Regions from separate parts of the Rhizobium sp. ZK1 genome, predicted to be linked through region 2. Evidence: predicted binding sites of a transcription regulator. Region 2 holds the regulator's gene; the other holds the start of a gene.

Region 1 (3,414 bases), 1.4 Mb from region 2:
TCGGTCTCATTGGCAATGACGATATCGGCAAGCCGACCGAGGCGCGGGGCATCCGGAATGAGCGGCGCAAGATTGAGAATGCTGGTGACGCCCTTTGCGCGAGAGGCGGCAAGCGCACGCTCGACCGCCTCGACTGGGATTTCGAGCTGCAGCATCAGTATGTCGCCCTCATTCATGGCGCTGACGGCGGCCTCGGCGCTGTCGCCGTTGACCTTGCCGTTCGCACCGGGAATGACGGCGATCATGTTCTCGCCGTCGCCGCCGACGAGAATGAGGGCTGTGCCCGTCGGCCCCTCGACATGGCTGACGAGGGAAAGATCGGTGCCGGCGCCATCTAGCAGTTCAAGGGCGCTGTCGGCAAAGGCATCCTTGCCGACAGCGCCCGCCATATGGACATAGCGGCCTGCGCGTCGGGCAGCGAGCGCCTGATTGGCGCCCTTGCCGCCGGCTGCCGTCGCAAAGCTGTTGCCGGCAACGGTTTCGCCGGGCTTCGGCAGGCGCTCGGTGGTGGCGATGAGGTCCATATTGATGGAGCCGAATACTGTGATCATGGAATGTCCGTCCCTTGCTTCGGGCGCGACACTGCCGAAGTGATTACTCCTCGTCAACCACCCTGAGCTTGAGCAGTCCGGTCCTGCTTTCGACAGATTTCGCCGGCGGCTCACTCACCTGCGGCTGCTTGCCGTCACCACTCGCTTCAAATTCCAGCGCCTCGATCTTCGCGCCGCGCTTGGTGAGCTTGTCCGCCGAGGTAATGATCTGGTCCACGTCGCGCTGCGTCTGGGAAAAATGTCCCTGCAGCTTGCGTACGCGTTCGTCGAGCCGGCCGAGATCGTCCATGAGGAGGGCGACTTCGCCCTGGATGACATGCGCCTGTGCCCGCATGCGCTGGTCTTTCAGAACGGCCTGGATGACCTGGATCGACAGCATCAAGAGCGAAGGCGAGACGATGACGACGCGTGCGCGGTGAGCCTTCTGCACGATCGCCTCGAAATTCTCGTGAATTTCAGCGAAGATCGATTCCGAGGGAACGAAGAGGAAAGCCGTGTCCTGCGTCTCGCCCTGGATCAGATATTTCTCGGAAATATCCTTGATGTGGACTTCCATGTCTCGGCGAAACTGCTGGCCGGCAAGCTTGCCGTCGTCTGCGCCGCCTGCATCGCGGATCGCGTTCCAAGCTTCGAGCGGAAATTTGGCATCGATGACCAGCGGCGGTGCCCCGTTCGGCATCCGGATCGTACAGTCCGGCCGCGAGCCGTTGGAAAGCGTCTGCTGGAAGGCATAGGCGCCCATAGGCAAGCCATCGGCGACGATCGTTTCCATGCGCGACTGGCCGAAAGCCCCGCGCGTCTGCTTGTTGGAAAGAATGGCCTGCAGCCCCACGACATCCTTGGCGAGCGTCTGGATATTGTTCTGGGCGACATCGATCACCGCGAGGCGCTCCTGCAGCTTCTGCAGGTTGTCATGCGTTGATTTTGTCTGCTCGGTCAGCGTCGAGTTCATGCGTTGCGACATGCCGTCGAGCCGCTGGTTGATCGCATGATTGAGTTCGGCCTGCCGTGCACCAAAGACTTCCGTCATGGTCGAGATGCGCCCCTGCATCTCGGCCTGGATTTTTAGAAGTTCGGCCATGCGCGCTTCGCTTTCTGCAGCGCGAAGATGGGCCTCTTCTGCCTCCTCGCGACGAATGCCGGCGCTGCGCAGCGCAAACACGATCGTCACGAGAATGATGACGGCGAGCGCACCGCCAGCGACCGCAAGCACGCCAGGGCTCAGTATGGGCAGGGAAATGGTGAGTGAGTCGGGTGTCATTGTCATACCACACCATAACAAAATGGCCGGCGATATCCAGATCAAAACGTGAACAATCCGCGTTGGCCTTTTTGGCACTATCCAGCTACTTCGCTGTAACAGAAGAAAAATCAGCGATGCGCTTAACGATTGCTCAACCATATTCGCCAAATCTGGCGCCGTTATTCCCTCCGCATCCGCGCCAGATAGAGATCGTCCATGACTCCCCAGCAGACCGACAATGCCCTCAGGCAGCGCCTTGACTTCATTGAGCTTGACGATGAGGCGCGCAAGAACCTCCGGGAGCTGCGGCCGGCGATCTCGGAGCTTCTCGGCGGCGCACTCGACAAATTTTACGGCAAGCTTGCAAAGACCCCGGCTGTCGCAGGCTTTTTCTCCGACAAGGCCCATATGGGCCACGCCAAGAAGCGTCAGCAGGAACATTGGGGCAATCTTTCGGGCGGCAATTTCGACGAGCGCTATGTGAACGGCGTTACGGCCGTCGGCCGCACCCATGCCCGTATCGGCCTGGAGCCGCGCTGGTATATCGGCGGTTATGCGCTCGTCATGTCGGAGCTCGTCCGGGGCCTGATGGAAAAGCAGTGGCCATCGTTCTTTGCCCGCCAGCAGGGAAAGGCGCTCGCCGAAAAGCTGACTGCCGTCATCAAGGCAGCGATGCTCGACATGGATTATTCCATCTCCGTCTATCTCCAGGCGCTCGAGGAAAAACGCCACGCGCTGGAAGAAGAACGCGCCCGCTCCGAAGCAGATCAGGCGCTGGCGCTGGAACATCTGCGCCGCGGCCTCGAAGCGCTGTCGCGCGGCGATCTCGAAGCGACCCTTCCTGCCCATCTGCCCGGCAATTTTCGCCAGATGGCTGAAGACTATAACAGGGCCGTCAACGCTCTTCGCGATTCTTTCACCTCCGTCCGCGCGACCTCCAGCCACATTCTCGAAGGCGCCGATGTGATGTCCAAGGCGACGGACGATCTCGCCTTGCGCACAGCGCAGCAGGCAGCCGGCGTCGAAGAAAGCTCGGCTGCGCTGCAGCAGCTTTCCGTCAGTGTCAGCCAGACTGCTGCCAATGCCGAGAAGGCATCTGGCGCCGTGCGCGAAACGCAGGAGAAAGCCAAGAATTCCGGCGAACTCGTCACCAGCGCCGTTTCGGCCATGGCCGGTATCGAGAAGTCTTCCACCGAGATCGCCAAGATCATCGGCGTCATCGATGAGATCGCTTTCCAGACCAACCTGCTGGCGCTGAACGCCGGCGTCGAAGCCGCCCGTGCCGGTGATGCCGGCAAGGGCTTCGCCGTCGTCGCACAGGAGGTTCGTCAGCTTGCCCAGCGCACGGCCGATGCCGCCAAGGAGATCAAGAACCTGATCTCCGAAAGCTCCACGCAGGTGAACGAGGGCGTCAACATCGTCAGCAGCACCGGTGAGGCGCTGAGCGACATGATCAGCCGCATCGACATCATCAACAGCTTCGTTGCCGATATCGCCGCCGCCGCGCGCGATCAGGCGACCGGCGTCAACGAGGTGAGCGTGGCGATCCGCAATATGGACACCATCACCCAGCAGAATTCCGGCATGGTCGAGCGTACGTCCGCCGAAACCCGCAGGCTG
Region 2 (3,414 bases):
CTCGACCGCGCTGTTTTCGATCGAGCATTTTCACCGGCTGACTGCCTACGGCCTGCCGGCAAATCTCGCGGCCATGCCTGTCATTTCCTTCATCGTCATGCCTGCCGGGATGCTGGCGATGCTGCTGATGCCTTTTGGCCTCGATGGCCCGATGTGGCAGGTCGCAGGCTTCGGGCTCGATCTGGTGATAAAAATCGCAAAGACGGTATCGAGCTGGGGCGGCAATATCGATGTGGGCCGTTTGCCCGGCTGGTACTTCCCGACAGCCGTCTTCGGGTTTCTGCTGCTAACCTTGCTCAGAACCAGACTGCGGCACGCCGGAACAGCAATCGTTGCGGTTTCCACGCTTGCCGTCGCGTTGCTTCCGGTCGAGGCGATGCCCGACATCACCATCGCCGAAGATGGCGGCCTGGTTGCTGTTGTCGATGGAGAGGCGATAGCTTCGAATCGCGAAAAGCCTCCTGCCTTCATCTTCGAACAATGGCAGCGGGCGCTTGCCATGGAAGAGCATCGAAAGCCGTTCATGCTCCAGGCTGTCAATGTCCCCGCTGCGCCTGAAGGCAAACGGCTGCAGCTGTCACGGGATCAGCAGGACGAAGCCAGAGCAGCAATGAGACATGCCGCAGCAAGCTCGCCATCGCGCTTCTCCTGCCAGAAGGGCGCCTGGTGCACTACCTTGCTCGGGAATGGAAAGAAACTGACGATCATCGACAATGCAGCCTATCTCGGGCCGGCCTGCGATACGGCCGATATCGTCGTTACCCCTGTCCGTTTGCCGTTTGACCATTGTCGCTCCGGCGCATTGCTCTTTACTGGCGAGACACTACGCAGAACAGGCTCCGTCGAACTTCGTTTTACCGATAAGGGAACTGAGATCACAACTGCATTCGACACGTTGCGACGGCCCTGGATGCGCCACCGTGCCTATGACTGGCGCAGCGACAGTTTCGCAGACGCCAGTACGTCACCGGTCAGTGATAGCGGCGAATGAGGCCGACGAGCTTGCCCTGGACCTTGACGCGATCCGGCGGGAAGATGCGCGTCTCATAAGCGGGGTTTGCTGCTTCGAGTGCAATCGATGCACCCTTGCGGCGAAAACGCTTGAGCGTCGCTTCCTCCTCGTCGACGAGTGCCACGACAATATCACCGGGATTGGCGGTGCTGCCGTTGCGGATGATGACCGTGTCGCCATCGAAGATGCCGGCTTCGATCATCGAGTCGCCACGAACCTCGAGCGCATAATGCTCACCCGAGCCCAGCATGTCGGCGGGAACATTGATGTCGTGCGTATTGTTCTGGATTGCCGAGATCGGCACGCCGGCGGCGATGCGCCCCATGACCGGCACAGAAATCGAATTGCCGTTGTCGGCAGCAGGTGCAGGCTTTGCCGGAGCGGGAGCCAACGGCTGAGGCTTTCCGAGGCTGCCCTCGATGACGCTCGGCGAAAAGCCGCGCCGAGGCTGCAGGCTTGGGCTGTAGGCTTCCGGCAACTTGATGACTTCGAGCGCGCGTGCCCGGTTCGGAAGCCGGCGAATGAAGCCGCGTTCCTCGAGCGCCGTGATCAGCCGGTGAATACCGGATTTCGAGGCCAGATCCAGCGCATCCTTCATCTCATCGAAAGACGGCGGAACGCCTGACTCCTTCATCCTTTCGTGAATGAAAAGAAGGAGTTCCTGTTGTTTGCGCGTGAGCATGGCGTCTAACCCCAGTCTTGAAACAAATCCAGAACGGACACTATATGTTCCATATGTGTTCCGCAAGTGGCTAAATTTTCGTAAAACTTCTGTTCATTCTGCTGAGAATTTTATTTTTATCTGCGGAAAGCCTGCCCGGCCTTGCTTCGTAGCGCCTGCTGAAGCACATCATCCTGGTGATGCTGGAGAGTAGCTGATGACCCAGGATATGCTTCCGATCGATCATCTCGTTTTGCCGGTTACCGATATCGAGCTTGCCCGCGAAAGGCTGGGCAAGCTCGGTTTCACCGTCGCGCCCGATGCCCGCCATCCCTTCGGCACTGAAAATGCCTGTGTTTTCTTTACCGATAAAACCTACCTTGAGCCATTGGGTGTCGCGAGTGTGGAGGAGAGCGAGGAGACGGCGCGTGAGGGCAATGTGTTCACTGCCCGCAATCAGGCTTTCCGTTTCCGCTGCGGCAGCGAGGGACTGTCCGCCATCGCCTTTGTGACAGCGGATGCGAAGCACGAACACGCTCGATTCGTGAAGAGTGGCATCAGTGCAGGTTCTGTGCTGCAGTTCGAACGTTCCGTGAAAATGCCTGACGGTGCAGAAAGTGTTGCCGGCTTCCGGCTCGCTTTCGCTGGTGACCTCCGGGCACCGGATTTTTTTCTCTTCGCTGTCGAGCGCATCAACCCGCTTCCGGCCGACCGCAGCGCGCTGGAGATCCATGCCAATGGCGTGACAGGCATTGCCGAGATCGCGCTCGCGGCGCCCGAGCCGACAGCTTTCGGCGAGTTCGTTCGCGCGGCGGCAAAAGCCGCTTCTGCGGATGTCACGAGTTTCGGGCTGGAGGTGCCGACCGGAAACGCAAAGATCAGCCTGATGACCCCAGAGGGGCTGGAGGCCTATTTCGATCTGGCGACGCCGGATAGCGATCGCGGCCTGCGCGGCCGGGCGATCCTCTTTGCGGTTGCTGATCTGGCCGTGACAGAAGCGCATTTGGCTGCTAACGGGGTGACCTATACACGCAAGGCCAACCGTATTCTTGTGAAGCCCGCGCCCGGTCAGGGCACGCTCTTCGCCTTCGAGGAAACACCATGAGCTCCAATACCAATGCAGAGGTCCGGATCGGCGAGGGCGCTGGCCAGGTTCTGTTTTCCAATTCTGCCAAGCTTTCGCTCATCGCTGGTCCGTGCCAGATGGAAAGCCGCGAGCATGCCTTCATGGTCGGCGGCACGCTGAAGGAGCTGTGCGACAAGCTCGGTATCGGCCTCGTCTACAAGACCTCCTATGACAAGGCAAACCGCACCTCGATTTCCGCCAAGCGCGGTATCGGCCTCGAAAAGGCGATGGAGGTTTTCGACGACCTCAAGAAAGAATTCGGCTTTCCTGTCCTGACGGATGTTCATACGGCAGAACAATGCGCCATTGTCGCTGAAACCGTCGACGTGCTGCAGATCCCGGCCTTCCTCTGCCGCCAGACGGATCTTCTCGTTGCCGCCGCCAAGACCGGCCGCGTCGTCAACGTCAAGAAAGGCCAGTTCCTCGCGCCCTGGGACATGAAGAATGTCCTCGGCAAGCTGAATGCCAGCGGCAATCCGAATATATTGCTTTGCGAGCGCGGTGTTTCCTTCGGCTACAACACGCTGGTCTCCGACATGCGTTCCCTGCCGATCATGGCGGCGATGGGCGCTCCTGTTATCTTCGACGCCACGCATTCCGTCGCCCAGCCGGGCG

The links. Region 2 encodes LexA, which represses DNA repair genes until DNA is damaged. Its sites were predicted from a motif close to TGTTCNNNNTGTGTTCNG; they were not measured.
Region 1: the regulator LexA is predicted to act here: its motif matches at 1,850-1,867, upstream of ACK9YZ_RS00280 (DNA recombination protein RmuC).

Annotation. Positions count from the first base shown of each region.
Region 1 is NZ_CP180586.1:54,667-58,080, forward strand. Features, by position in the region: gene ACK9YZ_RS00275 (ribokinase) at 1-551, opposite strand, end outside; gene ACK9YZ_RS00280 (DNA recombination protein RmuC) at 595-1,818, opposite strand; gene ACK9YZ_RS00285 (globin-coupled sensor protein) at 2,011-3,414, shown strand, end outside.
Region 2 is NZ_CP180586.1:1,501,930-1,505,343, forward strand. Features, by position in the region: gene ACK9YZ_RS07795 (ComEC/Rec2 family competence protein) at 1-991, shown strand, start outside; gene lexA (transcriptional repressor LexA) at 972-1,694, opposite strand; gene ACK9YZ_RS07805 (VOC family protein) at 1,891-2,778, shown strand; gene kdsA (3-deoxy-8-phosphooctulonate synthase) at 2,775-3,414, shown strand, end outside.